4 regions of the Agrobacterium vaccinii genome follow, and region 1 is predicted to be linked to each of the others. Evidence: riboswitches for the same ligand, from Rfam matches in the RefSeq annotation. Region 1 holds a riboswitch; each other region holds the start of a gene.
The links. Region 1 has a riboswitch for cobalamin ahead of nrdH (glutaredoxin-like protein NrdH). Riboswitches for the same ligand answer to the same signal wherever they lie in the genome.
Positions count from the first base shown of each region.

Region 2: linked by a shared signal. The riboswitch ahead of bluB (5,6-dimethylbenzimidazole synthase) and the one ahead of nrdH (glutaredoxin-like protein NrdH) in region 1 are both predicted to bind cobalamin.
Region 3: linked by a shared signal. The riboswitch ahead of HRR99_RS14355 (DUF1636 family protein) and the one ahead of nrdH (glutaredoxin-like protein NrdH) in region 1 are both predicted to bind cobalamin.
Region 4: linked by a shared signal. The riboswitch ahead of HRR99_RS13090 (ABC transporter substrate-binding protein) and the one ahead of nrdH (glutaredoxin-like protein NrdH) in region 1 are both predicted to bind cobalamin.

Region 1 is NZ_CP054152.1:57,964-65,924, forward strand. It holds gene HRR99_RS22525 (TetR/AcrR family transcriptional regulator) at 1-478, shown strand, start outside; gene HRR99_RS22530 (DUF1349 domain-containing protein) at 812-1,387, opposite strand; gene nrdF (class 1b ribonucleoside-diphosphate reductase subunit beta) at 1,547-2,521, opposite strand; gene nrdE (class 1b ribonucleoside-diphosphate reductase subunit alpha) at 2,548-4,629, opposite strand; gene nrdI (class Ib ribonucleoside-diphosphate reductase assembly flavoprotein NrdI) at 4,671-5,084, opposite strand; gene nrdH (glutaredoxin-like protein NrdH) at 5,094-5,318, opposite strand; cobalamin riboswitch at 5,565-5,783, opposite strand; gene HRR99_RS22555 (GNAT family N-acetyltransferase) at 5,945-6,520, opposite strand; partial or broken gene HRR99_RS22560 (methionine synthase) at 6,520-6,633, opposite strand; gene HRR99_RS23315 (DUF2934 domain-containing protein) at 6,929-7,120, shown strand; gene HRR99_RS22565 (SemiSWEET family sugar transporter) at 7,258-7,473, shown strand; gene HRR99_RS22570 (DUF6894 family protein) at 7,553-7,762, opposite strand.
Region 2 is NZ_CP054150.1:1,625,904-1,633,864, forward strand. It holds gene HRR99_RS08160 (NADP-dependent malic enzyme) at 1-1,579, shown strand, start outside; gene HRR99_RS08165 (DUF2865 domain-containing protein) at 1,725-2,849, shown strand; gene bluB (5,6-dimethylbenzimidazole synthase) at 2,865-3,551, opposite strand; cobalamin riboswitch at 3,623-3,800, opposite strand; gene HRR99_RS08175 (hypothetical protein) at 3,899-4,087, shown strand; gene HRR99_RS08180 (phospholipase D family protein) at 4,132-5,688, shown strand; gene HRR99_RS08185 (carboxymuconolactone decarboxylase family protein) at 5,765-6,370, shown strand; gene HRR99_RS08190 (response regulator) at 6,367-7,203, opposite strand; gene HRR99_RS08195 (response regulator) at 7,339-7,716, opposite strand; gene HRR99_RS08200 (SDR family oxidoreductase) at 7,882-7,961, opposite strand, start outside.
Region 3 is NZ_CP054150.1:2,954,475-2,962,435, forward strand. It holds gene cobG (precorrin-3B synthase) at 1-361, opposite strand, end outside; gene cobN (cobaltochelatase subunit CobN) at 358-3,708, opposite strand; gene cobW (cobalamin biosynthesis protein CobW) at 3,712-4,749, opposite strand; gene HRR99_RS14355 (DUF1636 family protein) at 4,746-5,162, opposite strand; cobalamin riboswitch at 5,285-5,495, opposite strand; gene cobO (cob(I)yrinic acid a,c-diamide adenosyltransferase) at 5,603-6,220, shown strand; gene HRR99_RS14365 (cobyric acid synthase) at 6,224-7,681, shown strand; gene cbiB (adenosylcobinamide-phosphate synthase CbiB) at 7,668-7,961, opposite strand, start outside.
Region 4 is NZ_CP054150.1:2,656,904-2,664,864, reverse strand. It holds gene HRR99_RS13105 (asparaginase) at 1-218, shown strand, start outside; gene HRR99_RS13100 (glucose/quinate/shikimate family membrane-bound PQQ-dependent dehydrogenase) at 283-2,622, shown strand; gene HRR99_RS13095 (hypothetical protein) at 2,782-3,399, shown strand; cobalamin riboswitch at 3,546-3,772, shown strand; gene HRR99_RS13090 (ABC transporter substrate-binding protein) at 3,956-4,984, shown strand; gene HRR99_RS13085 (FecCD family ABC transporter permease) at 4,987-6,006, shown strand; gene HRR99_RS13080 (ABC transporter ATP-binding protein) at 6,003-6,800, shown strand; gene HRR99_RS13075 (pseudoazurin) at 6,797-7,240, shown strand; gene HRR99_RS13070 (hypothetical protein) at 7,421-7,732, shown strand; gene HRR99_RS13065 (NAD-dependent epimerase) at 7,763-7,961, opposite strand, start outside.

The DNA of each region.
Region 1 (7,961 bases):
GGACGATCTTGTATGCGAAGCGCTGAAACATAGCTCTCGAAGGCTTGAGAAAGTCTGGGAAGATCTTGAAACAGAGAACCCGGGCGATCCGAGGGCTCAGCTTAGGGCCTGGGTGAAAATGCGCGCGCAATGTCTTTCAAGCGAGCCTTATGGATGTGATCTTGCCAATGCTGCGGTGGAGTTGAAGGAGCAAGGACATCCGGCGCATGCCATAATTGAAACATTGAAAGCGGAACAGCATTCCCGGCTCTCCGATCTCTGTCGTTCGACAGGTGTCAGCGATCCAGACCTTTTGGCTGATACGCTATCGATGCTGTTGGAGGGAGCGCGCGTCAGCAAACTTGCCGCCGGCAAAGAAGGTCCGTCGATGCGGTTTACGCGTGCTTGTGAAGCGGCGATGGTCTCGTTTGGTCTACGTGCGCCGGTTGCCCCCGAAATCCTGTGGAACACGGAGGAAGTGATACCTAGAGGACGATAGTAAAATATTTATCGACCAACCCAAATAGCTGTCAACTACGACCTCGCTCCTGCTTTATGCTTTATTATCGGACTTTCGCGTTGAAGGCTTTAAATGGAATCCAACATCTATTCATCGAGATAATGATTTAGGTGGAGTTTGTTAGCCAGGCAGCAATTTTCTCGTCAACGAAAGTAAGTGCGGGGTTTGCCGACGTTTTTCGCGATTATGATTGGTTTCGCGAGAATCTAATGTTCGACGAGCGGAGCGACCATTTTTGCCAATCTCTCCACAGCCAGAGTATGCCGCAGCAGACGCGGAAAGTGATGATCTGAAGACGAAGGCTTGCCACACCTATGTCAGGTCGTGCAGGTCCTTGCCGCGCGGCGGTCCGATATAAAATTCGGAAAACTTGACCTCAAGCCCCTCGCGCTCCGGCGTGCAGCACATGGGACCAACTTGGTAAGATCGGGCGACCGGAAACGGACAAAGGCGTAGAAGTGGCCAACGTATGCCGTCAGCGGAAAACTGTAGTCGAAGCACGCCACCAGCAACCGTGACCCGCAGATAGAAATCCGAGGGATCGCCGTCGTACGGGGAGGTCGACCAGTCGGAATGATCGACCGTCACCACACTGCCGATGCAGGCCGCCCCATCCGACAGCTCGATGCCGGACTTTATCCAACGGGTCTCGTCGATCCGGACCATGATCCCTGCTTGGTCATAGAGAGCTTCGTAACGAGCTTGAACCCGCACCGATGCGGTAAAATCGCCCTTCCATTCCGCGCCGAAGAAATGTCCGCTGTCTCGGATGAAACCATAATGGGTCTTGCGCCAGAAATCAGTACCTTTGTCGGTGCTCACGTTCAGCATATTGTCGCGGAGCGACCAGTTCAGGGGCTCATTGTACCAGAGGCAGGTGTCAAACATGGATTTTCCTTAATCAGTACAGCGTACGTTCATTGGCGACACGTGCATGGGTGACAATACCCCGTTTTAAGCGGTTTTCTGCCTTGAGTGGATTTGGACCATCACCACCTCCCTTTGAAACGAGACTTGATCACGGCTTTATTCGGATACTAGAAGAGCTTAGAAATCCCAATCCTCATCCTCTGTCGCAACCGCCTTACCAATGACATAGGACGACCCAGAGCCGGAGAAGAAGTCATGATTTTCGTCAGCATTCGGCGAGAGCGCTGACAAAATAGCCGGATTGACTTTGCAGGCTTCTGCCGGAAAGAGCGCTTCGTAACCGAGGTTCATCAGCGCCTTGTTGGCGTTGTAATGCAGGAACTTCTTGACGTCTTCCGTCAGGCCGACGCCGTCGTAGAGCGCTTCGGTGTATTTTGCCTCATTGTCGTAGAGTTCAAGCAAAAGATCGAAAGCGAAGTCCTTGATGTCCTGACGCTTCTGTTCAGGAAGACGGTCCACCGCGCGCTGGAACTTGTAGCCGATGTAATAGCCATGCACGGCTTCGTCGCGGATAATGAGGCGGATCATGTCGGCGGTGTTGGTGAGCTTGGCGCGGCTCGACCAGTACATCGGAAGATAAAAGCCGGAATAGAACAGGAAGCTTTCCAGAAATACGGAGGCGACCTTCTTCTTCAGCGGATCGCCGCTGTCGTATTCGCGCATAATCAGCGCCGATTTCCGTTGTAGGAACTCGTTCTCTTCCAACCAGCGATAGGCATCATCAACATCCGGTGTCGAGCACAGGGTGGAAAAGATGGAGGAGTAGGAACGCGCGTGGACCGCCTCCATGAAGGAGATGTTGGATAGCACCGCCTCTTCGTGCGGCGTCGCGGCGTCTGCCATCAGCTTGACCGATCCGACGCCGTTCTGGATCGTGTCGAGCAGGGTCAGGCCAGTGAAGACGCGGATGGTGAGTTGCTGCTCTTCTTGCTTCAGCGTTCCCCAAGATGGGATGTCGTTGGAGAGCGGCACCTTTTCCGGCAGCCAGAAATTACCGGTCAGGCGATTCCAGACTTCGAGGTCCTTGTCGTCTTCGATACGGTTCCAGTTGATGGCACGGGTGCGACTGACGGGCTTGACGGCGATGTTCATGTGTTGATCTTTCGAAGCGTTCTTGTTCACAGCGCGCATGACACGCAACCCTGCACTTCCGTGCCTTCCAGTGCCATCTGTCGAAGACGGATGTAATAAATGGTCTTGATGCCCTTCTTCCACGCGTAGATTTGCGCCTTGTTGATATCGCGCGTCGTCGCGGTGTCACGGAAGAACAGCGTCAGCGAAAGACCTTGGTCTACATGCTGGGTCGCCGCCGCATAGGTATCGATGATCTTTTCCGGGCCGATCTCGTACGCATCCTGGTAAAATTCGAGGTTATCGTCGGTCATGAAGGCGGCGGGGTAATAGACGCGGCCGATCTTACCCTCTTTGCGTATTTCAATCTTCGAGACGATCGGGTGGATCGAAGAGGTCGAATGGTTGATGTAGGAGATCGATCCTGTCGGCGGCACGGCCTGGAGGTTCTGATTATAGAGGCCTGAGGTCATAACCGCTTGTTTCAACGCAAGCCAATCCTCCTGCGTTGGGATCGAGATGCCTGCCGTCACAAATAGCTCGCGAACACGCTCTGTCGCTGGCAGCCATTCGCGTTCGGTGTATTTGTCGAAATACTCACCGGACGCATATTTCGAGTTCTCGAAGCCTTTGAAGCTGACGCCGCGCTCGGTCGCGATACGGTTCGAGGCGCGAATGGCGTGATAGGTGACCGTGTAGAAATAGATGTTGGTGAAATCGATGCCTTCGTCCGAACCGTAGAAGATGCGCTCGCGGGCGAGATAGCCATGCAAATTCATCTGTCCGAGACCGATGGCGTGGCTGTCGTCATTGCCTTTCTCCACCGACGGCACGGAGGCAATATGGCTCATGTCAGACACCGCCGTGAGCGACCGGATCGACGTCTCGATTGTTTTTCCGAAATCGGCGCTGTCCATGGCAGCAGCGATGTTCAATGAGCCGAGATTGCAGGAAATATCCTTGCCCATCACCTTATAGGAGAGGTCGTCATTATATTCGCTGGCGTCGCTGACCTGCAGAATTTCCGAGCAGAGATTGCTGATGGAAATGCGTCCTGCAATCGGGTTTGCCCGGTTCACCGTGTCTTCGAACATGATGTAGGGATAGCCGCTCTCGAACTGTATCTCGGCAATCACCTGGAAGAAGTCACGGGCCTTTATCTTCTTTTTCTTGATCCTCGCATCCGCGACCATCTCCCGGTATTTTTCCGTCACGGATATCTCGGTGAAGGGAATGCCATAGACGCGCTCGATATCGTATGGCGAAAACAGGTACATGTCCTCGTTGTTCTTCGCCAGTTCGAAGGTGATGTCAGGCACCACGACGCCGAGTGACAGGGTCTTGATCCTGATCTTCTCGTCAGCATTCTCGCGCTTGGTGTCGAGAAAACGCATGATGTCGGGGTGATGGGCGTTAAGATAGACGGCACCTGCGCCTTGGCGCGCACCAAGCTGGTTGGCGTAGGAAAAGCTGTCCTCAAGCAGCTTCATCACAGGAATGATGCCCGATGACTGGTTCTCGATCTGCTTGATCGGGGCGCCAGCCTCGCGAATGTTCGTCAGTGACAAGGCAACGCCGCCGCCACGCTTGGAAAGCTGCAGCGTTGAATTGATGCCGCGTGCGATGGATTCCATATTGTCTTCCATGCGCAGCAGAAAGCAGGAAACAAGTTCGCCACGTTGTTTTTTTCCTGCATTGAGGAATGTAGGCGTCGCGGGCTGGAAGCGGCCGGCGATGATCTCATCGACCATGTCTCTGGCAAGTTCTTCGTTGCCTTGCGCCAGCGCCAGCGCCACCATGCAGATGCGGTCTTCGTAGCGTTCGAGATACCGTTTCCCGTCAAAGGTCTTCAATGTGTAGCTGGTATAATATTTAAACGCGCCAAGAAATGTTGGGAAACGGAATTTCTTGGAAAACGCATGATCGAATAGATCACGCACGAAATTGAACGAATATTGGTCCAGAACCTCACGTTCGTAATAACCCTCAGTCACGAGATAATCGAGCTTTTCCCGCAGGTTATGGAAGAACACCGTGTTTTGGTTGACGTGCTGAAGGAAGTACTGCTTGGCCGCCAGCCGGTCCTTGTCAAGCTGGATTTTGCCATGCTCGTCGTACAGATTCAGCATTGCGTTGAGAGCATGGAAGTCCAGTTCGGATTCCGATGTTTTCAAAGGCTTTTCAATTGTGGTCGCGTCCAAAATCGTTCCAATCCGTGTTTGACGTTCGCGACGTCTTCATCCGTGCCTAGAAGCTCGAACCTGTAGAGGTACGGCACCTGACATTTCTGGGAGATGACATCGCCGGCGATCCCGTAGGTCGCCCCGAAATTGCTGTTGCCCGCGGCAATCACGCCACGAATGTTTTTCCGGTTGTCCGCATCGTTGAGGAAGCGGATTACCTGTTTTGGAACGGCCCCTTTTCCACCTTCGCCGCTGTAGGTGGGAAGGATCAGAACGTAGGGCGCTTCGACCTGAATGCTCTCGGAAAGACTGAGGGGAATGCGCCGCGCACTTATCCCCAGTCGTCCGACAAAACGATGGGTGTTTTCCGACCGGCTGGAGAAATAGACGATCTGACCCATTGCTCTGGCTCAGGCCGCAAGCGTGCTGATCATATCCGGGCGAAAGCCCGCCCAATGGGTCTCGCCAGCGACGACGACGGGAACCTGTCGGTACCCAAGCCCTTGAACCAGGTCGTAGGCGCTGGTGTCTTCGGAGACATCAACGATGGTGTAGTCGATGCCCTGTCGGTCAAGAGCGCGGGTAGTTGCTGTGCACTGTACGCAGGCAGGCTTGCTGTAGACGGTAACGGTCATGATGATCCTCGTGAAATTTGTATAGGCGTGCGATATCAATAAGGCGTTGGAAACGCCCATGCGGAAGTTCAGGGATGGATGGCAGCCGAAAGCGACTACGGGCGTTACGGCCCGCTATTCACGCGGATACTGACTAGAATGATGCGACATTGACTTCACCCCGAAGTGGTTGATGCGGAGCTCAGGGGAAGCGGCACGCGCAGGATCATCCCGCACATGACTCGCGACCTTCGGACACCCCGCCCGTGGACGTATTCGTTTGAGGCAGGTCTCCTGGCTCACGGGTCGTCACATCCATCTCGCCTTCCCGAAACCTTCCGGCGCCAGTGGCTATTGAGAGGATGCTCGCCGCTTACAGTTGCGGGGGCAGCTCCGGCATTGCTCCGTCCAGAAAGGACATCACGCACCGTATTCCCGTCTTAGCTCCCGACGCGAATCGGAAGAACCTCGAACACTAGATATAGTATATGAGGAGATAGTCGCGTCAACTCTTAGGAGGGTGGCGGTTAGAAAATTACGTCCTCATCCACACCAGCCTGTGGATAACAGTCTCATCAGACAGCTTGAAAGTTCAGCTTTTAATGGCCGCATACAAGCCGTATATCAAGCCTCGATTTTGCGTTTCGTCAACGTTCGGAGCGCAACGGCTTGTCGAAATCGACGCTCGTCTCGGTTCCACGGTTGGACGGATAGGAGAATTGGCCGAATGCGCCATAGCCCTGGCTTTTCCAGAACCCGAGTGTTTCCGGTGTCTGAGCATCGGCATGGAGATAGGACGAGGTGTACTTAAACTCGGATGCCCGGCTCTCCAGGGCCGCCACAATCTTTGTGCCAAGCCCTTTACGACGGACGCTAGAATCAAGGTACACGCGGACAATCTGACATACCTTTTCGCCGTCGCTATAGCGATGTCGTAGGCGCTCCTTCGTGGAAGGTTTGTTCTCGATCGCGTAGAGACCTCCGGCCGCAATGATGTGTCCATCTCCGTCCCGGACAACGAGAAAACTGCCTTGCCTTTCGCGGGAGAACCAGTTGTCCGGCTGCGCCGACAACAGCGAATCTAGGTCAGAATGCCAGGCGGGAGTGTAGTCGATCCCGTAGACGTTCTTGATCATCCGCAGGCAGAAGGTCCTCGCTTCAGCTCGGACGGCGGACTGTGCTTCATCATTCAGCCATTCCAGGGAGAGGTCATTGATGAGCATCAAGCCGCTAACTTTCTGCGGATAATTTCCGCCCCTGCACCGAGTGCGCGCAGCTTCGCTGTCGCCACATGACGCGGAAGCGGTGCCATGCCGCAATTGGTGCATGGATAGAGACAATTGGTCACCCGGTGGAGATGATGACAATCAGCTTGCAAGATTTGCGGGACTGACTATCGCAATCGGTTGATCGTGCGGATCAACCTAAGAACAACGATCAATCCTTTCGACATCCAAGAGACCAGCAAATCATGTGATTTGCTCCCTCGTCCGTTGACTGATGCTATCCTCGCTAAGCGCTGCAAAAAACGAAAATCGTTCCTTCAAGCCTCAGGAACATTGTTGACGCTAAACAGTTGAGAGGCCTGCCAATCCAGCTCGAATATCAACAAAGGAACGCAAGCAGCACAAATGAACGAGAAACGGGATATCTGGGTCAGCGCTCGCGCATATGCACTCTGGGAAGAAAACGGGCGAATAAACGGAAGCGATCATGAACACTGGCTGCAAGCTGTCCGAGAATACGAGCTTATGATGCAAACCCGGGCATCACCTGATGGCTTGGAAATAATGGCCAGCCGAAAGGGCAAAGAAACAAGTTAGTCGTTCGCCAAAGCAACAATGGTCGATAGTATCGAAAATCAGCATGAGAGGCTGCCTGCTGTCCCCTCATAATAGCAACATCGTGACGAAGGAAACCTTCATTGGATACTGCTCTTTTGGTCGGATACCTCGCCTCAATGTGTTCTGTGTCAAGCTTCGTTCCACAGGTCTACAAGGTTGTCAGGACCGACGATACGAAGGCAATCTCAACAGGAATGTACTGTCTCACGGTTACAGGATTTGCGCTCTGGACCGCATTCGGGGTGATGCGCACCGAATGGCCTATCATCCTGACAAATTCCGCTTGTTTCTTTTTATCCCTGGTCATTCTCGTAAAGAAGCTAAGATCGTAGGCGCTCTCGAGCAGGTGTCCACAACAATCTGTCCGAGTTGGATAAAGGTGAGAGGCTGAATGGGTCGAGCGGGAGCGCGTTACGCGTCTTCAGCAATCACACCTCTGGACACTGAATTCAACGGTATCCTGTCCATTAAAGACCTATCCGAGCGCGCAATTTCAAAATAGATTTCGTTTAGGTCGTCACTGTTGATCATTCTGTCCGCGGCCAGTTCTCGCGCAGTCTTCATCGCCTCTACACACGCATTTTTGTCATTCGCAAATTCGGCACCGTGCTCGTCGATCATCTCGCCGTCTTCATCGTAGACCCGGAAAAAATATATTGGCATGGCGTTACCGTTCGAGTGGGGGAGCGATTATTTTCCCGGTCCGTCAGTTTGAATATGGTGGGCTTCGAGAAGCACGATCATCTCGTCTGCCTCGTCCTCTGTCAGCGCATCAATAGGAAGCTCATCGACTGTAGCCGGACTGCCGTGACAAAGTCGA
Region 2 (7,961 bases), on a different replicon from region 1:
GGACGAGTGGAAGGAAGTCTACGCGCAGAAGACAGACAAGCGCGTGTTGAGCGAAACCATCGATGGCGCCGACGTTTTCCTGGGCCTGTCCGCCGCAGGCGTTCTGAAGCCGGAACTGCTGGCGCGCATGGCGGAGAAGCCGCTGATTCTAGCGCTTGCAAACCCCAACCCGGAAATCATGCCGGAACTGGCGCGTCAGGCACGCCCGGATGCGATGATCTGCACAGGCCGTTCGGACTTCCCGAACCAGGTCAACAACGTGCTTTGCTTCCCCTATATCTTTAGGGGTGCGCTGGATTGCGGCGCGACCACCATCAACGAAGAAATGAAGATGGCCGCCGTCCACGCCATTGCCGAACTGGCGCGCGAGGAAGTGTCGGAAGTCGCGGCGAAGGCCTATAGCGATGAGACGCCGATCTTCGGCCCCAACTATCTTATCCCCTCGCCGTTCGACCCGCGCCTCATCCTGCGCATCGCGCCTGCGGTTGCCCGTGCTGCTGCAGCAAGCGGTGTCGCCGCGCGACCGATCACCGATTTCGACGCCTATCTCGATCAGTTGAACCGCTTCGTCTGGCGGTCCGGCTTCATCATGAAACCGATCTTCAACCTGGCAAAAACCGCAGAAAAAAAGCGGATCATTTTTGCCGAAGGCGAAGACGAGCGCTCGCTGCGCGCTGCACAGGTTCTGCTGGAAGAAGGCACCGGTGTGCCGATTCTCATCGGTCGTCCACAGATCATCGAGACGCGCCTGAAGCGCTTCGGGCTGCGCATTCGCCCGAATACGGACTTTGCCGTGGTCAACCCGGAGGACGATCCACGCTACCGTGAATACGTCGATGACTATTTCGCGCTCGTGGGCCGCGCCGGTATCAACCCGGAGGCTGCGCGCACCATCGTTCGTACCAACAGCACCGTCATCGGCGCACTCTCTGTGAAGCGTGGTGAAGCGGACGCCCTGATCTGCGGTCTGGAAGGTCGTTTCGACCGTCATCTGCGCGACATCAACCAGATCATCGGCAAGCGTGAGGGCGCGCATACGTTCGGCGGCCTCAGCCTGCTGATCACGCAGCAGGGTGCGCTGTTTTTGACGGACACCTTCGTCAACTACGAGCCGACCTCGGAAGATATCGCAGAACTGGCCATTCTCGCGGCCAAGGAAATCAAGCGCTTCGGCATCGTTCCGAAAATCGCACTCGCAAGCCACTCCAACTTCGGCTCGCGCGATTCCGAAAGTGCCCGCAAGATGCGCCGCGCGTTGCAGCTCGTGCGCACAACAGCACCGGAACTGGAAATCGATGGCGAAATGCAGGGCGGTTCCGCACTATCGGAAGTGCTGCGCAAACGCGCCATGCCCAACAGCTCGCTGTCTGGAGAAGCGAACCTGCTGGTCTTCCCGAATCTCGATTCGGCCAACATCACGCTTGGCGTCGTGCGCACCATGACGGAAGGTCTGCATGTCGGGCCGATCCTGCTCGGTTCCGCCCTGCCCGTGCACATTCTGTCGCCAACGGTCACGTCGCGCGGCGTGGTCAACATGGCAGCACTAGCCGCCGTGCAGGCATCGCACCCTTCGGTGTAAGCACGGGTTAACGCAATTTTGAACTGACTGTTGCCGCTTTGCTGCGCGCGCCTATGTTATCCTGATCGAAAATACGTCATCCGCATTTCGCGGGTGCGCTCCTCAGGATATGTCCTGCCCAACGGCAGGCGGAACGGACGGACCATTGATCCCGCGCCGAAGCCGACTGGTCGGCACATTTGCGATTGTCATGCTGGCCGCTCCGTTTTCGGCGCAGGCAAGCGCTGTCTGTGATTCGTTGCGCTCGCAGTTGAACCAGCCCGTGCAGGTTTACGGCAATACCGCAGAGGTACGCCGCTTTGCGAGCGCTCTTGCCCAGCAGAACATTCTCATACGGCGTATCAAGAACGACATGCGCGGCTATGGCTGCTCCTCCGGTAGCGTTATCGTCTACGGTAACCCCAATGCGCAGCTTTGCGGCGAAATCGGCGATGCGTTGGAGCAGGCGCAGGCCGAGCGCGACATGATCGCTGACGACCGCGACCGCATGCTGGCCGCCCAACGCAATGACAATGCCCAAGGGTCGCGTGAGCGCATTCTGGCCGCGCTGGATGCGCAAGGCTGCTACGACGAGCAGCCACCCTCGTTCACCTCCACAGACCCCTCGCCCTATCCCGACATGCGCGACCCGAGTGACGGCTTTGGTGAGCCGAACAACGATTACGCGCCTTCGCCCGATATGCCGATGCAGGGTGGGCTCCGAACACTTTGCGTCCGCACCTGCGATGGTGCGTTCTTCCCCATTTCTTCGGACGCGACACCGCTCGATTTCCGTGAGCAGGCAGCCCAATGTGAGCGCATGTGTCCTGGCACGCAGACCGAATTATTCTATCACGCCATGGAAGGTCAGGAGAGCGAGGACATGGTCTCGGCAAAAACCGGCCAGCCCTACGCCTCGATGCCAACCGCTTTTGCCTACCGCAACAACCCCGCATCCAGCCGCGCACCCTCATGCAGCTGCAAAATGACGGCCTCTTCCGACCCGACGATGAAGCCGCAGGACAACAGCCACGCACCGCAATCCACCGCCGTGCAAAGCTCGCCAAGCGTGACCACGCTGACGTCACCGAAGAGCGACACGAACCCCGCCCCTGCCGAAACGAAGCCGGAAACCAAACCCGTCGAGAAAGCCGAACCGATCCCCGAGCGCGACTACGATCCAGCCAACAGCAAAGTCCGCATCGTCGGCCCCCGCTTTATGCAGGAAGAAACCAGCCGCATCGACCTCAAAAATCCCGCTTTGCAAGGCGCCCAGCCACAACAGCAGTGATATTAGGGCCGGGACTTAACTTGTGCCCCACTTATCGCGAAACACAAGCTCCTCCACCGACAGTCGCTGCCGCCAGCCTTTGATAGCCAGCTCCGGTTCGCTGTAGAGCCTATCGACGCGGCCAAGGCAGAGCCAGGCAACGATTTCGATGTGTTGGGGTATTTCGAGGATTTGGCGGATATCGGCATCGTGGAAAATGCTGACCCACCCGACGCCGACACCTTCGGCACGGGCTGCCAGCCACAGGTTCTGGATGGCGCAGACGGTTGAGTAGACATCCATGCGCGGATTGTGTGTGCGCCCCAGCACGACATCGCCGCCACGGGTTGGGTCGCAGGTGACGCAGATCGAAAGCGGTGCCTTGCGAATGCCCTCCAGCTTCAGACTGCGATAGAGCGTCTGGCTTTCCTGCGCAAACATCTCGGCAGCTTCCGCATTGGCGTGCGAAAACGCCTCCCACGCCTGCTGTCTCACCCGTGCATCCGTGATAAGCGTGAAATTCCACGGCTGCATGAAGCCGACGGACGGCGCGGCATGGGCCGCTGCCAGCAATCGCGCCACCAGTTCATCCGGCAGCGCATCCGGCAAGAACTGGTCGCGAACGTCACGCCTCGTCTCAATGGCGCGATACACCGCGGCCTTCTCGGCGTCGCTGAACGCCTGCGCAGGGTGAAGCGCATCTTCGAATTCATCAGGTCGCATCGTCATTCCCCAACAATGCACGGGCAGACCACAAGGGCCCGCCTGTCAACAACCTGCCGCCGTCCATGCGGTGCGGTCTATGGTATCAGGCCGGTCTTCTGACTGGGCGTCATCACGATATGCCGCCTTCCCAATCTCTCAGTGGCATTCGACAGTCGCATCGGCCTCACAGCGTTGGGCACGTCGCGGAGTTTCACCGCGTTCCCGATTCTCCTGCGTGAAGCAGGCACCTGATAGCGCTTCTTATGTCGCTTCGCGCTACGCTATGCAAGCAGGCAGGCGTTTTACCCGCGTCGACCGGAACCGCCGGGCCGCCTCCCGCATTCTACGCATAAAGGAGAACAAAGATGGATCAGTATTCCGAACTTCGCCAGCAGATCGGTCAGGACCTCGACACGCTCAAGGCCAACGAAAGCCCGAAGTCTATCTTTGAACTCGCAGATGATTACCTGACGACAGATGCCGCTTTGAAGCGGCAGGTCATTGAGGACATCATCAAGGAAGAAGCGGATAAGCGGAATATTGATATTCATTGAATGTGCGAGAGGCTTAGGGCAAAGATGCGGGTAATATCATCACTGTGAATGTCACCGTCGCCATTTGTGCCCTCATCGTCATCGCCATTATCGCGGGCCTCGTTTTCGCATCGCGCCATCGTGACAAAATCATCATCAAGATCGCGTCGGCAGCACTTCCTACAGAAGAAGATGCCACGCCGCTCGACCGCCATTGGACGGATATCAGTCACGGTCGTGAAGGTCAGAGCGTGCTGTCGCTGATACAATCCAACCTCGGCGCGTTTGCCGCACGCGTGGGCGCGGCCCGCGCCGCCGGTCGCAGCCTCGATCTCATGTACTACATGTGGAATGCTGACCTCACCGGGCAGTTGATGATGCGTGAGGTTATCGCCGCAGCTGACCGTGGCGTCCGGGTGCGCCTGCTGCTGGACGATCTGGGTGTGTCGATCTCGGACCGCGCTTTTCAAGCTATAGACAGCCACCCCAATATCGAGCTTCGGCTGTTCAACCCCACAAAGGCGCGTGAGAACGTCTTTCGCCGTGGGCTGGAAATGGTGCTGCGGTTTCGCAGCGTCAACAGGCGCATGCATAACAAAGCCTGGATTGCGGATGGCCGCACATTGATCGTCGGTGGCCGCAATATCGGTGACGCCTATTTCGATGCTGCCGAACAGGCGAATTTCCGTGATTTCGATATTATCGCACATGGTGCCTGCGTGGCGCAGGCCGAAGAGATTTTCGACGATTACTGGAACAGTGCCGTCGCCGTTCCCGTACGCTCGCTTCTGGCCCGCCGCCCCAGCAAGCTGGCGAAGCTGCGCCGCAGAATGGACGTTCTCGCCTCCGGCAATGCCGCTCGTCCCTATCTGGCGCAGGTCGAAAGCCAGCACCATTCCGGCAACTTCCTCCTGTCAGATACGCTCCATTGGGTGGAAAGCGCAACGGTCGTTGCCGACCCGCCAGAGAAGGCTGCGGACAAACGTCGCAATGGCCACAACTATCTGATGGAGACGCTGTTGCCCGTCATGGAGGAGACGAACGACCGACTGAAGATAACCTCTCCCTACTTCATCCCCGGTCAAAAAGGTCTGGAGACATTGTCAAGGCTCTCTGCCGATGGCGTTTCCGTCAGTGTCCTTACCAACTCTTTGGCCGCCACCGATGTCGCTGCCGTTCACGCCGGTTACTCGCGATATCGCAGGCCTTTGCTGCTCAACGGTATCAAAATCCATGAATTGCGGTCCCTCGCGGATCAGCACAAATCCTTCTCATTGCGCGGTTCGGGTCAGGCAAGCCTGCACACCAAGGCTTTTACCCGGGACGGCGACACAGGCTTTATCGGTTCGCTGAACTTCGATCCGCGCTCCATGTCCCTCAACACGGAGATGGGCGTCCTGTTTTCCTCCGCCCCACTGGTGAAGGAGATGGATGACATCTTCAAGGAAGAAACCAGCCGGGAGATGAGCTTCGAGCTGGCGCTTAACGAGCGTCGAAACCTGACGTGGACCGGCTTGGTCAGAGGCGAGCCAAGGCACTACCGTCGCGAGCCCTACGCTACCTTCAGCCGCCGCGCACTGGTCAGCATCATGGGTATTTTGCCGCTCGAATCCCAACTTTGATGAAAAAAATCTGCGATGGGCTGATCGAATTCAGAGCTCAGGCATTTTAGGCATAATTGAAATACAGGAGACATTCATGTTCATCACGCCCCCGGAGCCAAAAACCAGCATCAAAATCGCGGAAATGTATCGTAACGCGGAAAGCACCTATGGCTATCTGCCCAATATGTACCGCACCTTTGGGCACCGTCCCGAGGTCATGGAAAGCTGGAGTGCGTTGCTGGTCGCTCTGCGTGGCAACATAGAGCCACGGCGTTATGAACTGGTCACGTTGGCAGCAGCGCGAGAACTGAGGTCTTCCTATTGCATGCTGGCGCACGCCTCGGTGCTGGCACGAGAGGGGCTCGACGCAGACGAACTCACCGGCATCATCACCAACGCAGAAGACGCGCCGCTGGATGAACAGGAGCGCGCCATCATGATTTTCGTTTCGAAAGTGGTGCGCGATGCAACGTCGGTGACGCAGGCCGATATCGATGCGCTGAAGACCCACGCGCTGACGGATGCCGAAATCTTCGACATCGTCGCCGCCGCATCGGCTCGCTGCTTCTTTTCCAAGACGCTGGATGCGCTGGGCACTTCACCGGACCAGGCCTATGTCGATAAGCTTGGCCCGGATCTGGCGCAGAAGCTGGCTCTCGGACGCCCCATCGAGGAGACCGAGGCCGATAGCGCGGCTTAAGCAGCGGCCTTCTTGTTGCTTTGCTTTGCCGCTTGGATCTGCACCAGCGTGTCTAGGTTCTGGTTCACGCGGCAATAGAACTCTTCATCGATGAAGGGGCGCAGCATGAAGTCATTGCCGCCAGCCTTCAGGAAGCGCGCAGACAACAGACGGTTGGTGGAGGACGATACGCCGATGATTCGCAGTTCGTGCGAGCCACGCATGGTGCGAATGCGGCGCGTCAGTTCGAAACCATCAATATCAGGCATGTTGTAGTCGGTCACGACAAGACCGATGTCCGGGTTGTTGCGCAGGATTTCCAGCGCCTTTGCACCGCTCTCGGCAAGGCTGACACGGAAGTTGTAACGCTTCAAACGGCTGGACAGCAGCGCGCGTGCGGTTGGACTGTCATCCACGATCAGCACGTGGTGGCGATGATTGGTCAGGAAGCGGCAGACCGATTCCGTCAGCATATCCACGGCAAAGACGTTGTCTTTCAAAATATAGTCGACGACTTCCTTGGTGATCAGCTTCTCGCGCGTATCCTCGTGGAACGTGCTGGTGAACACGATGGTCGGAATGGAGAGATCGACGAGATACTCCAGCGCCTCGCCATTCTCGGCGCCTGGCAGATTGATATTGGAAATCGCAAGAGTCACCTCTTCGGAAGAACGCTCATAGCATTCCTGCAATTCTTCGAAGTTACGGCAGACTTCGACCGACAGACCCAGAAGTTCTTTCAGTCTGGCGCCAATCATCTGGGTGAAGACATTGGAGTCTTCCGCCAGCAATATTCTTGTGTCGCGAAATGGCACGCCAGAATACTGCATGCCCGTAATACCCAGAAAATTCATTATGCCCCCAAAACCCTTCAAGCTTTGAAAGCCAATATAACGGCTGATATTTTCAGAATAATTAATCGCGAAACGGCTTTTCGACTATGGTTACTTATTCGCAAAGCCTATCGCGCCTCTGACCATCCCGAAGACTTAGACAGTCATCAGTTTCAAAGTATCGACGACTTTCTTGAAGTCGTAAGGCTTGGGAAAGAACACACTGCGCTCCGGCAATGCTTCGTCGGATGGGTTGTGATGTCCAGATGTCAGCATGATGCCAAGCGGTGTGTTGGAACGCCGGGCCCAGTTCGCCAGCCCAACGCCATTCATGCTGCCCGGCATATCGACATCCGTGAAGAGAACGTCAATGTCGGAGCGGCTTTCCATGATTTCCATGGCCTCGTCGGCACCCGACGCCTCGATCGCGTCGAACCCGGCATCCTCCACCAGATCGACAGCCATCATGCGTAAAAGCGGATCGTCTTCAACGACCAGCACCACTTGTTTGGCGTATGCGTTTCGCTGTCCCATGACTTCAATTTACCTGCTTCTACATCCAAGCGTCGTGTTTGTGAAAACTTTTGACCTCAGATTGAACAACGTCCCCAATAGACGCAGGTTCCTTCGTTGCCTGTCGAATCAAGCCCTCGACAAGGCAAAAACTTGAAAAGCATAGGAAACTTAATTGGAAACAGGTTAGACGGAGCGGGTCAATCCGCCGTCCACCCGCAGGTTCTGGCCGGTGATGTATCCAGCCCCTTCGGAGGCTAGAAAAG
Region 3 (7,961 bases), on a different replicon from region 1:
GGCTGACGATGTCGCGTGTATCGGCAAGTTCCGTTTGGTCGATCCCTGTCAGCGGCGATGTTTCCACCGTCAGCCCTTGCCGCAACGGCAGATGAAGAGCGAGAACATCGCGTTCCAGAGCCTTTGCACTTTCAGCCGTCAGGCCGCGAAATTGGAGCCCGCCGCGCGCGGTGATGTCGATCAGCCCGTTGCCGTACTCAATTGCGAGGGCGCACAGCGCCTCCAGATCAGAGGGCGAGATAGGATTCGTGAAGGCGATGCGCGATAAAAGCCCGTCACCCGTCTGCATCGGAGCCGACAGGGCAGGGCAAACGCCGCGGCGCGTGAAAGGCTGGACATCCACAGGGCCGAAAGCACTCATGCCTCTACCCTCGCGGATTTCGGCGCAATGAGCATTTCCAGCTCTGCATCCACGGCATTGCGGCGGCTGTGCCAGAGGCCGCGGCGGCGGGCAGAGAGAAAACGCTGCGCCATCACCTCTGCTGCCTGCGGGTTTTCTCGCAGAATGAAATCGCGGACGTTTTCATCGCCGAAATAGGCATCATACAGTGCTTCGATCAGGGAGGACGATACGGCGTGTGTGGTCTCTGCAAAGCCAATCAGCCTGTCCACCGTCTCGGCAAATTCCGCAGCGCCGCGCGGCCCATGCCGCATCTGCCCGGCAATGAAGCGCGGATTGATGGCGCGGGCGCGCACCACGCGGTTAACGGCCTGTGCAATGGAACGGGCGCGGGGACGCGCGGGATCTGTCGTATCGAGCGCCACGACATCGGCGGATTGCCCAAGGGCTGCCTTGGCTGCCGCAAAGCCGCCGATAAAGGCGACGTCTGACGAGCCGTCCAGCAGGTCGCGCCCGGGATCGTCCCCCGTGTGAACCAGAAGATCGGCCTTTTCCACCTGGCCTGAAAAGCTGGCATCAGCGGAAACACCAAGCCCATCCGCCCCGCCAAAAGCATGGCTTGCGGCATCCAGATAGATCTGGCCCAGCTCTTCGCGCTCATCCCAGCGCCCGTTCGCCAGCTTTTCCTCGATGCCAGCGCCATAGGTGCCGGGTGCCGAACCGAAAATGCGGGCGGGGATATGGCCGAGGCAGGCAGCCTCTTCGCCCAAGGGGTTATCGCCCGGTGATTCTTCACGGCGCGCAATGGCTTTTGCGGCAGCGTCGAGCAGAGCAATCAGCGCCGGAAACATATCGCGGAACAGGCCGGAAATGCGGAATGTCACATCCACGCGGGGCCGTCCCAAAGCCGCAGGCGGCAGCACTTCGATGCCGGTTACGCGGCCCGTGCCTTGATCATAGATCGGGCGAGCGCCCATCAAATGCAGCGCCTGGCCGACATCTTCGCCGCCATTGCGCAAAGATGCCGAACCCCAGAGGTCGAACACAATATTCTTCGGCCAATCGCCGTGGCTTTGCAGATGGTGCCGTAGGACTTCTTCACCCGCCATGCGGCCCAGCTCGAAAGCGGTCGGGGTCGGCATGGTGCGCGGGTCGGCAGCGTAAAGATTACGCCCCGTCGGCAACACGTCCAGCCGCCCGCGCGCTGGCGCACCAGATGGGCCGGGCGAAATATGCTGCCCATTGAGAGCAGCCAGCAAAGACGCTTTTTCCGCTAGCGCGCTGTCGCGCCTGAGGACATCAGGCTCATCGTCAGCGCAGCGGCCAAACACATGCTGGCCATCCTTGATCGCGAAATCCTTGAGATCGCAGAGAAACGCATCGATGCGTGACAGCGCCGTATCGGCATCGTCCTGCGTGTCGATACCGGCATCGGCTGCTAATCCCGTTTCCTGTGCCTTTTCGACGATCAGTTTGGCCAGACGGTCGCGGCGGCGACGGTCCAGCCCATCGGCCTGCGCATATTCATCGACAAGCTGTTCCAGCGCCATCTGCTCTGGCGAAAGCCCGGCATCGACCAACACAGGCGGAATGTGCCCGATGGTCACAGCCGCGATGCGCCGCTTCGCAACTGCGGCCTCCCCGGGATTGGAGACGATGAAGGGATAGATCACGGGCAGTGAGCCGGTGACGATTTCGGGGAAACAGGCTTGCGACAGCGCAACCGTCTTGCCGGGCAGCCATTCCAGCGTGCCATGAGCGCCGACGTGGATGATGGCATGCGCCCCGAGGCTCTGCCGCATCCAGGCCCCGAACGCGACCAGCGCATGCCGAGGCGGCAAGGCCGGGTCGTGATAATCCACCCGCCGATCTTCGTTCCGACCACGATCCGGCGCAAGAGCGACTGTTACGGAACCGAATCGAGCGGCGCGGAAATGGAAGACGCCCCCTGTCACAGCATCATCTGCCTCGGCATCACCCCATGTTTCACCCAAAGCCAGATTGGCGGCTTGGGGCAGGGCGCTGCGAAACGCTGAATACTCCGCCAGCCCGAAAGCAGCCGTCTCGCTTTCAACGCGGTCGAGCAAAGCCCGAGGCGTTTCGGGAATATCGCCCACCGCATAACCGGCATCGCGCAGATCGTGCAGCATCTCCAGAACACTCTGCGGCACATCGAGACCCACCGCATAACCGGTGCGACCCGGTGCGGCGCCCGGATAATCCGGCATAAGAATAACAAGCTGCCGCTCAGATGGATCTGCGTTTTTCAGCCGCAGAAAAGCAGAGATGCGTTCAGCGACCTGTTCGACGCGATCAGGTTCCGGACAATGCACCAGCCCGCGCCCACCTTCAGGGTCAGGCTGTTTGAAGGAGATCGCCCCGGCGAGAATACGACCGTCCAGCTCCGGCAACACCACATGCATGGCAAGATCGGACGGGTTGAGGCCGCGCATATTGTCCGCCCAGCCATCGCGGCGGGTGGTGGCCATGATCACCTGAAAGGTCGCGACACCCAACCGGTCGAACAGGCTCTTGCCATCGTCGTCCGAATGGCTGGCAAAGGCCGTGGCTGCAATCATCGCGGCTGGCTTCAAAGTGACAAGCGTGTCTTCCAGAAACCGGATAGCGTCTGCGTCTTTCAAACCGCTGACGAAGATCGGCAGCGGCGAAAATCCGCGTAAGTGCAAGGCGTCGTAAAGCGCATCGATGGGGGCGACGTCAGCCGCCATCATCATGGAACGGTAAAACAGTATAGGAACAAAGGGCATGCAGCCTTCACGGCCATCCAGCGCTGCCGGAAGGTCAACAACGCCTTCGCCAGGCTGATAAAACCCGCATTTGGGCAAAGGTTCAGCGACGACATCCGGCCAGGCGTCTTCCCGCGCAAACGCAGCAAGCAATCTCGCAACCCGCTCCATATTCTCCGGCCCGCCTTCGCGGAAGAAAGAGAGAATCGTGGACTGTGTCGGCAGATCGACAGTGGACGCGATTTCTAATTTTTCATCGCGTTCGCTGCATTCGCCGGGCAGAAGCACGAGCTTGATACCACGCCGACGCGCCATTCTCGACAACTCGTCCACGCCATAACGCCAACGATCGGCGCCGCCGAGAATCCGGATAAGGATCAGCTTGGCGTATTCCGCCGTCTTTTCGATCCACAGATCGACCGACATGGGATGGCGAAGTTCGGAGAGGTTGGCGGACACAAAGGACACTGAACCATCCGTGCTGCGTTGCCATCCGCGCTCCAGCCCGCCCAGATCGCTGGCCGAAAAAGACAGCACTACCACATCCGCCTGACCCTGATTGAGATCAACCGGCTCGATCAGGTCGTCCAGAGACGAGGATGTGGTGGCGAGGATGTGCATGGATCAGGCAGCCAGCATCCGCTCGATTTTCGCGCGGTCGAGACCTTTCTCACCGATAACGACCAAACGGCTGCGGCGCACCTCGCCTGCGGCCCAGGGACGGTCGAAGTAATGATTGACGCGCGAGCCGACCGCCTGCACCTGCAATCGCATCGGCTTCGCCGACACTTCGACAAAACCCTTGATGCGGAGCACGTTTTCCGACGCTGCCGTTTCCGAGATACGCGCGGCCAAGGCCTCGGCATCGGTGACGGCGTCCAGTTCCACCACGAAGCTATCGAACTCGTCGTGATCGTGATCTTCTTCTTCATCATGATGGGTGTGGCGGTTTTCAATATCCTCTTCCACCGCAAGGCCAAGACCGATCAGCACGGCAGGATCGACCACGCCATTGGACGCCACGACAATCTTGGCCGCCTTCGGCAGATGCGCATTGATATGCGCCTTGGCGCGCTCAAGACCCGCCGCATCCAGCAAATCGCCCTTGGTCAGAACGATGAGGTCTGCGCAGGCAATCTGGTCTTCAAAGACCTCTTCGACCGGATCATCGTGATCAAGCGCCTCGTCGTTTTGGCGCTGAGCGGCCAGCGCTTCCAGATCATGCGACACCATGCCTTCGGCAAGCGCGACACCATCGGCCACGGCCACCACCGCATCCACCGTCACCCGGCTTTTGATTGCGGGCCACTGGAAGGCCTGTACGAGTGGCTTCGGCAGAGCGAGACCCGAGGTCTCGATCAGAATATGCTCGACGCGTGGCTCGCGGCTCAGAATCTGCTCGATGGCGGGCTGGAAATCATCCGCCACCGTGCAGCAGATGCAGCCATTGGCTAGTTCAACGATGTTTTCTTCCGGGCAGCTTTCAATGCCGCAACCTTTGAGGATATCGCCATCAATGCCGACATCGCCAAACTCGTTGACGATGATGGCCAGCCGCTTGCCCTCGAGCTTTTCCAGAAGGCCGCGCAGAAGCGTGGTTTTGCCCGCGCCCAGAAAGCCGGTGATGATGGTGCAGGGAACGCGGTTGAGCGTGGTCATTATGTCTCCTCGGTAAAATTCAAAGGGGGAATGCGGGCAACAAGGCCACGCTTTAAACTGTCGGGCCGTCCGCGCCATGGCATCAGGCCATCGGGTGCTGAAGACAACAGGCGCGCGCCGACCAGCAAGTCGGCAGCGTCGTCTTCGCTCAACGATCCGAACATGTAGGACCAGCCATCGGCGCTGCGCACCGCGGCACTCAAGCCACGCTTGCAATTGGCAAGGCAGTTGACGCTGCGTACATCGACACCTTCAGCCTGACCGAGTGCAACAGCAGCCTGCGCAAGGGTCGCACCGGGGCGAGGGTCCGCGTTCGGATCGGCTTCCGACCGGCAACTGCGGCAAACGTAAACCACGACGCCGGGCGCGGTGTCACGGTCCGTCTTTTCATTCAGGCTTGATGATGTCGATGTCATATCCAAGGGTATGGTTTCCGCGCCTTTGCAATGGTCTCGGGGTGCGGATATCGAAAACGGCATGCGGATCAACGCAACGCCATCGTTCGAACAACCGACTGACCGGAGCACCCCGCCCGGCAGACGTTTTTCCTGAAACGGCAGGTCTCCTGGCTTGCGGCTTCGACACCCTTGCGCCGCCTTCCCGGACTCATTCGTCCAGTGGCTTTCGGCGCGGGCTCACCGCTTACAGTTGCGGGGGCAGCCACGGGTTGGTTCGCACACGCGAATGGCACCGTGTTCCCTCTTAGCTTTTCCCGTTGCCGGAAAAAGACCGTCAGTCCTTAACCCTTATGCCCTGCGGTGCTTTTGTGTCAATGCCGCCGTGTCATTGCCGTGGAACACGTTTTGGCTATAGTCGCCGCTTTGAAAAAGCATGACACCCGGAAGGATGAGCCACAATGACCCGTGACATCAGCGACAGCGAGGCCGAGCGTCACCGCGCCAAAATGGTCAACCGCAAGGCGGTGCAGGATGCCGAAGTCTCGGAAAAGACCATCGAAAAAGGTCTGCTGATGATCAACACCGGCCCGGGCAAGGGTAAATCCACCGCAGCTTTCGGTCTGGCCCTGCGCATGCTCGGCACCGGCAGACGCGTCGGCATCGTCCAGTTTATCAAGGGCGCATGGTCCACCGGCGAGCAGGGGGCGTTGGCCCTGTTCGGAGATCGCGTCGAATGGCGTACCATGGGCGAAGGTTTCACGTGGGACACTCAGGATCTGAAACGCGATGTCGCTGCTGCGACCAAGGCGTGGGAAGAGGCAAAGACGCTGATGGCCGATGAAACCATTGGTCTTGTAGTGCTGGATGAGCTCAACATCGCACTGCGTTATGATTATTTGCCGCTGGAAGAGGTGGTCGAAACCCTGCAGAACCGCCGCGATGGCTTGCACGTCATCGTCACCGGTCGCAACGCCAAACAGCTGCTGATCGACGCCGCCGATATGGTGACGGAGATGACGCTTGTGAAACACCACTTCAAGGCGGGCGTCAAAGCGCAGTCCGGCATCGAGTATTAATCCATGACAGCGCGCGTTTTGATGTTTCAAGGCACCGGCTCCGATGTCGGCAAGTCGCTGATGGTGGCGGGGATGGCGCGCGCTTTTGTTCGTCGCGGTCTGTCCGTCATGCCGTTCAAGCCACAAAACATGTCCAACAATGCCGCCGTCACCGCCGATGGTGGTGAGATCGGCAGGGCGCAAGCGTTGCAAGCGCGGGCGGCGGGCGTACCGCTTTCCGTCCACATGAACCCGGTGTTGCTCAAACCCCAGAGCGAAACGGGCGCGCAGGTGGTGGTGCAGGGCAAGGTCATCGGCAATGCCAAAGCCGCTGATTACCAGCACATGAAAGCCGGGCTGATGCCACGCGTGCTGGAAAGCTTCGAGCATCTGAAAACCATGGCCAATCTCGTTCTGGTGGAGGGCGCGGGCAGTGCTTCAGAAGTCAATCTCCGTGCCAATGACATCGCGAATATGGGCTTTGCCCGCGCAGCCAATGCGCCTGTGATCCTGATCGGCGATATCGACCGGGGCGGCGTGATCGCCAGCCTTGTCGGCACGAAGACGGTTCTGGATACGTACGATGCGGCGATGATCGAAGGCTTCATCGTCAATCGCTTCAGAGGCGATCCAAACCTGTTCGATGACGGCATGCGGATTATTTCGGACAAGACTGGCTGGAACCCGATTGGCCTCTTGCCGCATTTTGCCGATGCAAGCCGCCTGCCGGCTGAGGATGCTTTAGGGTTGAGTGGAGCTGGCGAAAGAAAGCGCGACGCGAAAATTCGGATCGCTGTACCGATCCTGCCGCATATCTCCAACTTCGATGATCTCGACCCGTTGGATGCCGAGCCGGATGTCGAGCTTATCCGCGTGCGCCAGGGAGACGTCATCCCGGCAGATTGTGCGCTGGTGCTGCTGTGCGGTTCCAAGTCCACCATTGCTGATCTGACGGCGCTCAAAAATGCCGGGCTCGACGTGGATATCAAAGCACATGTGCGGCGTGGAGGCTATGTGCTTGGCCTGTGCGGCGGCTATCAGATGCTCGGGAAAAGCGTGGCTGATCCGGACGGCATCGAAGGTGCTCCCACCGCGATTGAAGGGCTTGGCTTGCTCGACGTGGATACCGTGCTGACGGGTGACAAACGGCTCGTCTCCGTGACCGGGCAGAGCTTTGATCAAATCCCCTTCTCCGGCTATGAAATGCATGTGGGCGTCACTTGTGGACTGGATGATAAGCGACCGTTTTCCACAATCGGCAACCACACAGAAGGCGCGATGTCACCGAATGGCCGCGTGTTTGGCACTTATATCCATGGCTTGTTTGCCGATGACCACCAACGCAGCGGATGGCTAAAACGGCTGGGTGGGGAAAACTCGACACTCAATTACGAGGAACAGGTGGATGCGGTTCTCGACCGCCTGGCCGACCATATGGAGCGCCATCTCGATCTCGATGCCCTCTTGGCTATAGCGCGATAGCTAAGGCCAATATGCCGAACAGTGCAATCAACATGGCATCTGCAATGCGTGCGAGCTTCAGTGCCCGGTGAATATCGGCAGCGGTCAAATCCCGACGTCCGCCTTCACCCATGAACCGTGCTTCGATCATCTGCCCGCCATAGGAGCGTGGACCGGCCAGCGCAAAACCCAGCGCACCCGCCATCGCCGCTTCCGGCCACCCGGCATTGGGCGAACGGTGATGGCGCGCATCGCGGAAAATCGCCTGCAAGCCCTGACGAGGCGAGGCACCTTTTACAAA
Region 4 (7,961 bases), on a different replicon from region 1:
CTGTGATCGTTTCCAGCCGTGTGCCGGTGGGGCAATTGCTCGCCGGTTATGGCGGCGGCGGCGGCGGGCACGATCTGGGCGCAGCCGGTGCCATCCATTCCCGCAGCCTGCGGGCGGGACAGGCGCGCATCTTGCTGGCTGCACTGATCGCCTCGCGCAAAACGCGGGATGAAATGACCGACGCTTTCAACGATTTCCAAAAAATGGCGAAAGCGTGATTTTTTCAGGAACTTTTGTGACCTGATCCCGTTTCACCGGCTGGGAGACCACCGGGGGCTTTTTATGGCAGTGACATCAACTGCAGTCGTCCTGACGCTTATTGGACTTGCAATTTTCGGCTTTGGTTCGCAGCTCGTTATGCTGGGCGGAAGCTTTTATTACGCATTGGCGGGTATCGCATTTGTGGTAACCGCTGTTCTGTTGTTTCAGAGAAATAAGGCGGCATTGCATTTTTATGCCGCTTTCGTCATCGCCACGCTTTTGTGGGCGCTGTGGGAAGTCGGTTTCGACTGGTGGCAGCTTGGACCACGCGGTGGCTTCATCATCGTCGTTGGCATGTGGCTTTTGATGCCTTGGATCAGGAAGCCGCTCGGCTTTACCAGCCCAACTGGCATTTCCTACGGCGCCAACGCGGTTCCACTTCTGACAGCCGTTCTCGTTTCCGTTGGTGCTGCGGCATTTGCGATGACGCAGAACCCGAATGATCTCGAAGGCAATCTTCCCGAAGAGATCGTCACGGCGTCGCCATCCTATGGCAATGACGTGCCGGATAATGAATGGCACCAGTATGGACGTACGTCCTACGGTCAGCGTTATTCGCCTTTGGCCCAGATCAACGCGACCAATGTCAGCGGACTCAAAGAAGCCTGGCGTTACCAGACCGGCGACGTAAAGAAGCCTGAAGATGTTGGCGAAACCACCTACCAGGTGACGCCGCTCAAAGTTGGCAACTCGCTTTATCTTTGCACCCCGCACAACTGGGCAATTGCCATTGACGCGGCGACCGGCAAGGAAAAGTGGAAATACGATCCCAATGCAGGCATGAACCCTGATCGCCAGCACCAGACATGCCGTGGCGTGACGTACTATGCCGACCCGACGGCACAGGCTGGCGCTGCCTGCGCGGCCCGCGTTTACCTTCCGACATCGGATGCACGCCTGATCGCGCTCGATGCTGGGACCGGACAGGTTTGCACCTCGTTTGCCGACCAGGGCACGCTGCATCTTGAAGCTGGCATGAAATATAACCCTGCCGGTTACTACTATTCCACATCCCCACCTGCCATTGCGGGCAACAAGATTATCATCGGCGGTGCCGTCAACGACAACTATTCGACGCAGGAACAATCCGGTGTCATCAGGGCGTTTGACGTCAACACCGGTGCACTGGTCTGGAACTGGGATTCTGGAAACCCGTCGCAGACCCAACCGCTTCAGCCGGGTCAGACCTATACGACCAACTCTCCCAACAGCTGGTCAGTATTCAGCGTCGATGAAGCGCTTGGGCTCGTCTACATCCCCCTGGGAAATCAAGTTCCGGATCAACTCGGCATGGGTCGGAGCGAGAGTGTAGAGAAATATTCCTCTTCCATCGTGGCTTTGGATGTGAACACCGGGCAGGACAAATGGGTCCGCCAGACCGTCCACCACGACCTTTGGGACATGGATGTTCCCGCACAGCCGGTTCTTCTGGATATAACCAAGAAGGATGGGCAGAAGGTTCCGGCGCTGGTCGGTCCAACCAAGCAGGGTGATATTTACGTTCTGGATCGCCGCACCGGCGACCCGATCCTTGCTGTGACCGAAGAAAAGGCACCGGGTGGCGCCATCCCCGAGGATTTCAGCGCGCCGACACAGCCGACATCCGCCCTGTCTTTCAAGCCTGATATGCTTCAGGAAAAGAACATGTGGGGCGTCTCCATGTTCGATCAGCTGGCCTGCCGCATCAAGTTTCATCAGCTGAACTATGAGGGCCGCTACACACCGCCATCGGTGAACGGTTCGCTCATCTATCCCGGCAACTTCGGTACCTTCAACTGGGGTAGCGTCGCTGTCGATCCGGAGCGTCAGGTCATGTTCGGCATGCCGACCTATCTGGCTTTCACATCGCAGCTCGTTCCCCGCGCGCAGGTTCCGCCGAAGGGACAGGATGAAAAGGGCAGCGAACAGGGGCTGAACCGTAACGATGGCGCGCCCTATGGCGTGCTGATGGGACCTTTCCTCGGACCGCTCGGCGTTCCCTGTCAGGCGCCACCATGGGGTTATGTCGCAGGCGCCGATCTGCGCACCGGCGATGTCGCCTACAAGCACAAGAACGGCACCGTCTATGACATGACGCCGCTGCCACTGCCCTTCAAGGTCGGCGTTCCCGGTATCGGCGGCCCGATGATCACAAAGGGTGGGGTGGCGTTCCTGGGTGCCGCTGTCGACAACTATCTGCGTGCTTACGATCTCACCTCTGGCAAGCAACTATGGGAAGCACGTCTTCCTGCAGGCGGTCAGGCAACGCCGATGACCTATGCCATGGATGACGGCAAGCAGTATGTGGTGATGGTGGCGGGTGGTCACGGCTCGGTCGGCACCAAACCCGGTGACTACGTGATCGCCTACACGTTGCCCTGATGTGCCCTAACGAAGCCGCCAACCTTGTTTGGCGGCTTTGATTGTTTTTGACACCTGGATCGAGCACGTGATTCTTCGGGCTGTCTCAAGACGACACTGGTGGATTTCGCCCATGCCCACCGGCGGTTTGAGACGACTGGGCTCCCGAAGGAAACCAAGATGCGATCCTTTTCCAAGACTTGTACGATAGCGATTACGAGCACCGTGCTGACCATCGCAACCTGCCTCGCGGCACAGGCCGCCGATGCGGTGCGCGTGCGCGGCACAGTCGAAGGCCTCGATGGCACGACTTTGTCGGTCAAAACCCGTGAGGGTGCCAATGCCAAGATCATGCTCAAAGACGGCTGGCAGGTTTCAAGCGTCGCCAAGGCATCCGTCGATGATATCAAGCCGGGCGATTACGTCGGCATCGCTTCCCTGCCTACAGCAAGTGGCGGAGACGGCGCACTCGAAGTGCTGATTTTCCCCGCAGCCATGAAAGGCACCGGCGAAGGCAGTTATGCCTGGGATTTGAAGCCGAGCAGCACCATGACCAACGCGACCGTTGCCGACGCCGTCAAATCGGTCGATGGTCGTACCTTGACGGTTGCCTATAAGGGTAAGGAAAAGAAGATTTCGATACCGGATGGCACACCGGTCGTTACCTTCGCGCCTGCGACCGTTGCCGACATCAAGGCCGGTGCGACGGTGTTCGTGCCGTCCGAAAAGGCCACGGATGGCGCCCTATCAAGTGGCCGGGTGGTGGTCGGCACCAATGGTGTCGTTCCACCGATGTAACGGGTTCGACGTCGTAGTAGATGGATGCCGCAGTTTGGAAATGGCCGAGACAATGCTCTCGGCCATTTTTTATGGTCATACACAAAGCACTTGTATTGAAATGTAATAACATTACAAAAGCTCTACTTGACGGCATGTGCTGAATGAGTCTATCTGGTTGTGACGGTTCCAAGCGAGCAATCGTGAGGAATAATAGGGAATACGGTGAGGACGTGTTGTGTCCGATGCCGTGGCTGCCCCCGCAACTGTGAGCGAATTGTCCAACCCTTTGACGCTTTTCGAAGCGTCAAGCCACTGCGATGCAACATCGCGGGAAGGTGGGTGAAGACGCAAATTCGTGAGCCAGGAGACCTGCCGTCTAAACTTCATTCCAAGGTCACGGGCGGGGATGCCCGGAACAGGAGACGTCGTGATTGCATCGAGCGCCCAGCGCCTTATTCCATCTGCCATGTCCCGGTTTCAGATTGTCCCCATGCGTGCACGCGCGGGCTGAAGATCTATCATACTCACAGGGTCGCGCCTTCTGGCCGCCAATGACGATCGGGGACTATCGGACATGACATTCCATCTCAGACACACACTCTACGCTGCCGCCTTCGCAACGGTTGCAGCCACGATGGCCACGCCATCCTTCGCTGCCGAAACGCAATATCCGCTGACGCTTAAGAATTGCGGGCGGGATGTGACCTTCACGCAGGCACCTCAGCGTACGGCGTCGCTTGGGCAGAGCACCACGGAAATCCTGTATTTGCTCGGCCTGTCCGACAAGGTCGTCGGCACTGCGGTCTGGATCGGACCGGTTCTCAAAGGGTACGAAGAGGCCAATGCCAAGGTCAAGCGTCTCGCCGATAACGATCCGAGCTTCGAGAGTGTTCTGGCCGTCAAGCCGGATCTGGTGACGGCACAGTTTCAATGGCATGTCGGCCCCGAAGGCATCGTTGCCAAGCCCGAGCAGTTCGAAGAGCTGAAAATTCCCGTCTACACATCGCCAGCCGATTGCGTTGGCAAGGATAATTCCGGTGGCGGAGACGGTATTCGCCACAGCGTGTTCACCATGGACCTGATCTATCAGGAAGTGACCGAACTGGCGCAGATTTTCAATGTTCAGGACAAGGGTGAAGCACTGGTCGCAGACCTGAAGGCCCGCGAGGCGGCGGCCCGCAAGAAGATTGCTTCTGCGGATGGCAAGCTCTCAGCCGTGTTCTGGTTCTCCAGTGCAGAGCTGGATATCGACCCCTATGTCGCCGGTAAAAACGGTGCGCCGGGTTACATCATGTCGGCGCTGGGCATCAAGAAAGTCATCGATAGCGAAGAGGAGTGGCCGACGGTTGGCTGGGAAACCATCGCCAAGTCGCAGCCGACGCTGATCGTGGCAGGCAAGATGGATCGTAGGCGCTTCCCCGCTGATGATGTTGCGGTGAAAGAGAAGTTCCTGAAAGAGGACCCGGTGACGAGCCTCATGCCAGCGGTCAAACAGGGTCATGTGGTTGAAATGGACGCCCAAGCCATGAATCCGACGATCCGCACCATCGAGGGTATCGAAGTTCTGGCCGATGCTGTCGTCCAGCTCGGACTTGCCAAGTAAGCATGGGTGGTTTTTTCATCTTCACCCGTGCCGCGCTGATCGCGGTTGGGTGTCTGCTTCTGGCGCTCTGGCTTGGAGCGGCCATCGGCGAGACATCCATTCCCATGGATGTCGTCGCCAAGACTGTTGCCAACCGGCTGTTCCACGCGGGCTATCCGCTGGATGCCATCGATGAGGGTGTGATCTGGAACTATCGTCTCAGCAGGGCGGTTGTCGCCGCCTGTTGTGGTGCAGCGCTTGCCGTCTCGGGCGTCGTGCTTCAGTCGCTTTTGCGGAATCCCCTGGCGGACCCCTATATTCTCGGCATTTCGGCAGGCGCCTCGATGGGCGCTGTCGGCGTCGCCATTATGGGTTTTGGCGCGGGTCTGCTCACCATGCCGCTGGGTGCATTTTTGGGTGCGCTTCTTGCTTTCACCCTTGTCAGCCTTCTGGCAATGCGGGCCGGTCGGGGAAACAGTGCGATCATTCTGGCTGGCGTCGCAGGCTCACAGCTTTTCAATGCCTTGACGTCCTTCATCGTCACGAAAGCGGCGAACGCAGAGCAGGCGCGTGGAATCATGTTCTGGTTGCTCGGAAATCTCTCCGGCGTTCGCTGGACTGATGTGTCATTGGCCCTGCCGGTTGCTATTGCCGGTTTTGCCACATGTCTGTGGCATGCGCGGGCACTGGATGCTTTCACATTCGGTTCCCAATCTGCGGCATCGCTTGGCATTCCGGTTCGTCGCGTTTACGTGGTCCTGGCCGGAATATCCGCATTGATGACCGCCGTCATGGTCAGCATCGTCGGCTCCATCGGCTTTATCGGGCTGGTCATCCCGCATGCGGCGCGCATGATCGTCGGTATACGCCACACACGTTTGCTGCCCGCTGCTGCATTGATCGGTGCTGTCTTCATGATCGCGGCTGACATCGTGTCGCGGACGCTGATCACCGGGCAGGTGCTGCCGATCGGGGTCATTACCGCGCTGTTTGGCGCCCCAGCTTTCGCGCTCATTCTTTTGCATCGAAGGAGCGCGTTATAATGCTTTCGGCACGAAATCTCTGCTGGGCTGCCGGTGGCACTGAAATTGTCAGGAATGTCAGCCTTGACGTCATTCCGGGTGAGTTTCTGGGAATCGTCGGCCCAAACGGTTCTGGTAAGACGAGCCTGATGTCGCTTCTCTGCGGCCTGAAAAAACCGCGTTCCGGCGATGTGTCGTTGGACGGTAAGCCTATTCACAGCCTCAACCGCCGCGATATCGCGCGGCACATCGCGCTGGTCGAACAGCAGGCGGAAACGCAGGAGCGGATCGATGCCCGTCAGGCCGTGGAGCTTGGTCGCACACCGCATATTGGAGCGTTATCGCCATGGTCCGCTGCCGATGATGCCATTGTCGATCAAGCATTGTTGGATGTCGATGCGCAGCATCTCGCACGGCGCATGTGGCACACCTTATCAGGCGGGGAGCGGCAACGGCTGCACATCGCCCGTGCGCTGGCGCAAAAGCCAGACATTCTGCTGCTGGACGAACCGACGAACCATCTGGATATCGGCCACCAGATCGCCTTGCTGCATCTGGTGCGCAAGCAGCGCTTGACGGTTGCCGCTGCTCTCCACGACCTCAACCACGCCGCCATGTTCTGCGACCGCGTCGCCGTGATGAAAGGCGGGCAGCTCGTTGCGCTGGGCCGCCCCTGCACCGTTTTTACCGCTGATTTGATCGCCGATGTCTTCGGCGTGGAGGTGGATGTGGAACGGGAAGACGACGATAGCTGCCACATCCGGTACCGGCCTCCACGCGATGCCACCAACGCCATTCCAAGGACCGCATCATGAACGGACGCAGAATTTTCCTTGCCACGCTGTTGCTCTGCTTTCTTGTGGGTACGCCGTCTTTTGCCGAAACCTTCGAGGTGAAGATGCTCAATCAGGGGCAGAAGGGTTCGATGGTGTTCGAGCCGGATTTTCTCCACCTGAAACCGGGCGACAAGGTCAAGTTCATCGCTACCCACAAGAGCCACAATGCGGCGACCATCGACGGCATGGTTCCCGAGGGTGCCCAAGGCTTCAAGGGCAAGATCAACGAAGAGCTGGAGGTCAGCTTCGACCATGATGGCTATTACGGCATCAAATGCTCTCCGCACTACGGCATGGGCATGGTGATGCTGATCAAGGTCGGCGATGCGGCTTTGCCGGAGACCTATAGATCGGTTGCTCATCCTGCGCGCGCCAAGCCGCGTTTCGATGCGCTGATCGACGCCGCAACGAAGCTGTGAGACCGTCAATTCACTAGAGAACAGGACGCGGAGCTGAAATCGGTTGCGCGTCTCTTGAATTGGGCAGAACCGCTCCCACATCTGGATCAACCCGCTGGTCCGGGCCCCTCTGGTGAAAGTCTCGGCGCTTTCACGATGTCGGACCTTTCCCGACATCTTCGCTGAGTGCAGAGGTTTTTTATGCTTTCCGATATTGCCGCATGGTTCATCACGCTTTTCGTCCTCAACCCCATTCAGGCCGATGTGCAGGAGCGTATGCAAGGCGCAAATGCATCGGCCCAATCCATCCAGCAATCGCAGCAATGTATCTCGGCGCAGGGCCCCAAGCTGCTTCAGCGCGCAGGCGAAGACCCGTCTTGGGCAATCGCCACAGCGGCTGGCTATACGCTCGGCTGGACATCGCCGGTACAGTTGCTGGATGCAAACGACCCGAATTGCGCCGAACTGACCCGCTTGTTGCAGGCCGGTGAGGGTGAAGAGGCAAACAGCTAAAACTTACCGAAAATCCGGCAGCCTGAGAGATCAGGCCTTGCCGGATTGCCAGTTGCGATACCAGTCCACGAAGGCGGCAACGCCGGTTTCAATATTAATTTCCGGCGCATAGCCGGTCAGCGCGCGCAGCAGGTCAGGGGAAGCAAAGGTGCGTGGCACGTCGCCCTGCTGCATCGGCAGCATGTTGCGGATGGCCTTCTGGCCGAGAACGTTTTCGACGGTCTCGACA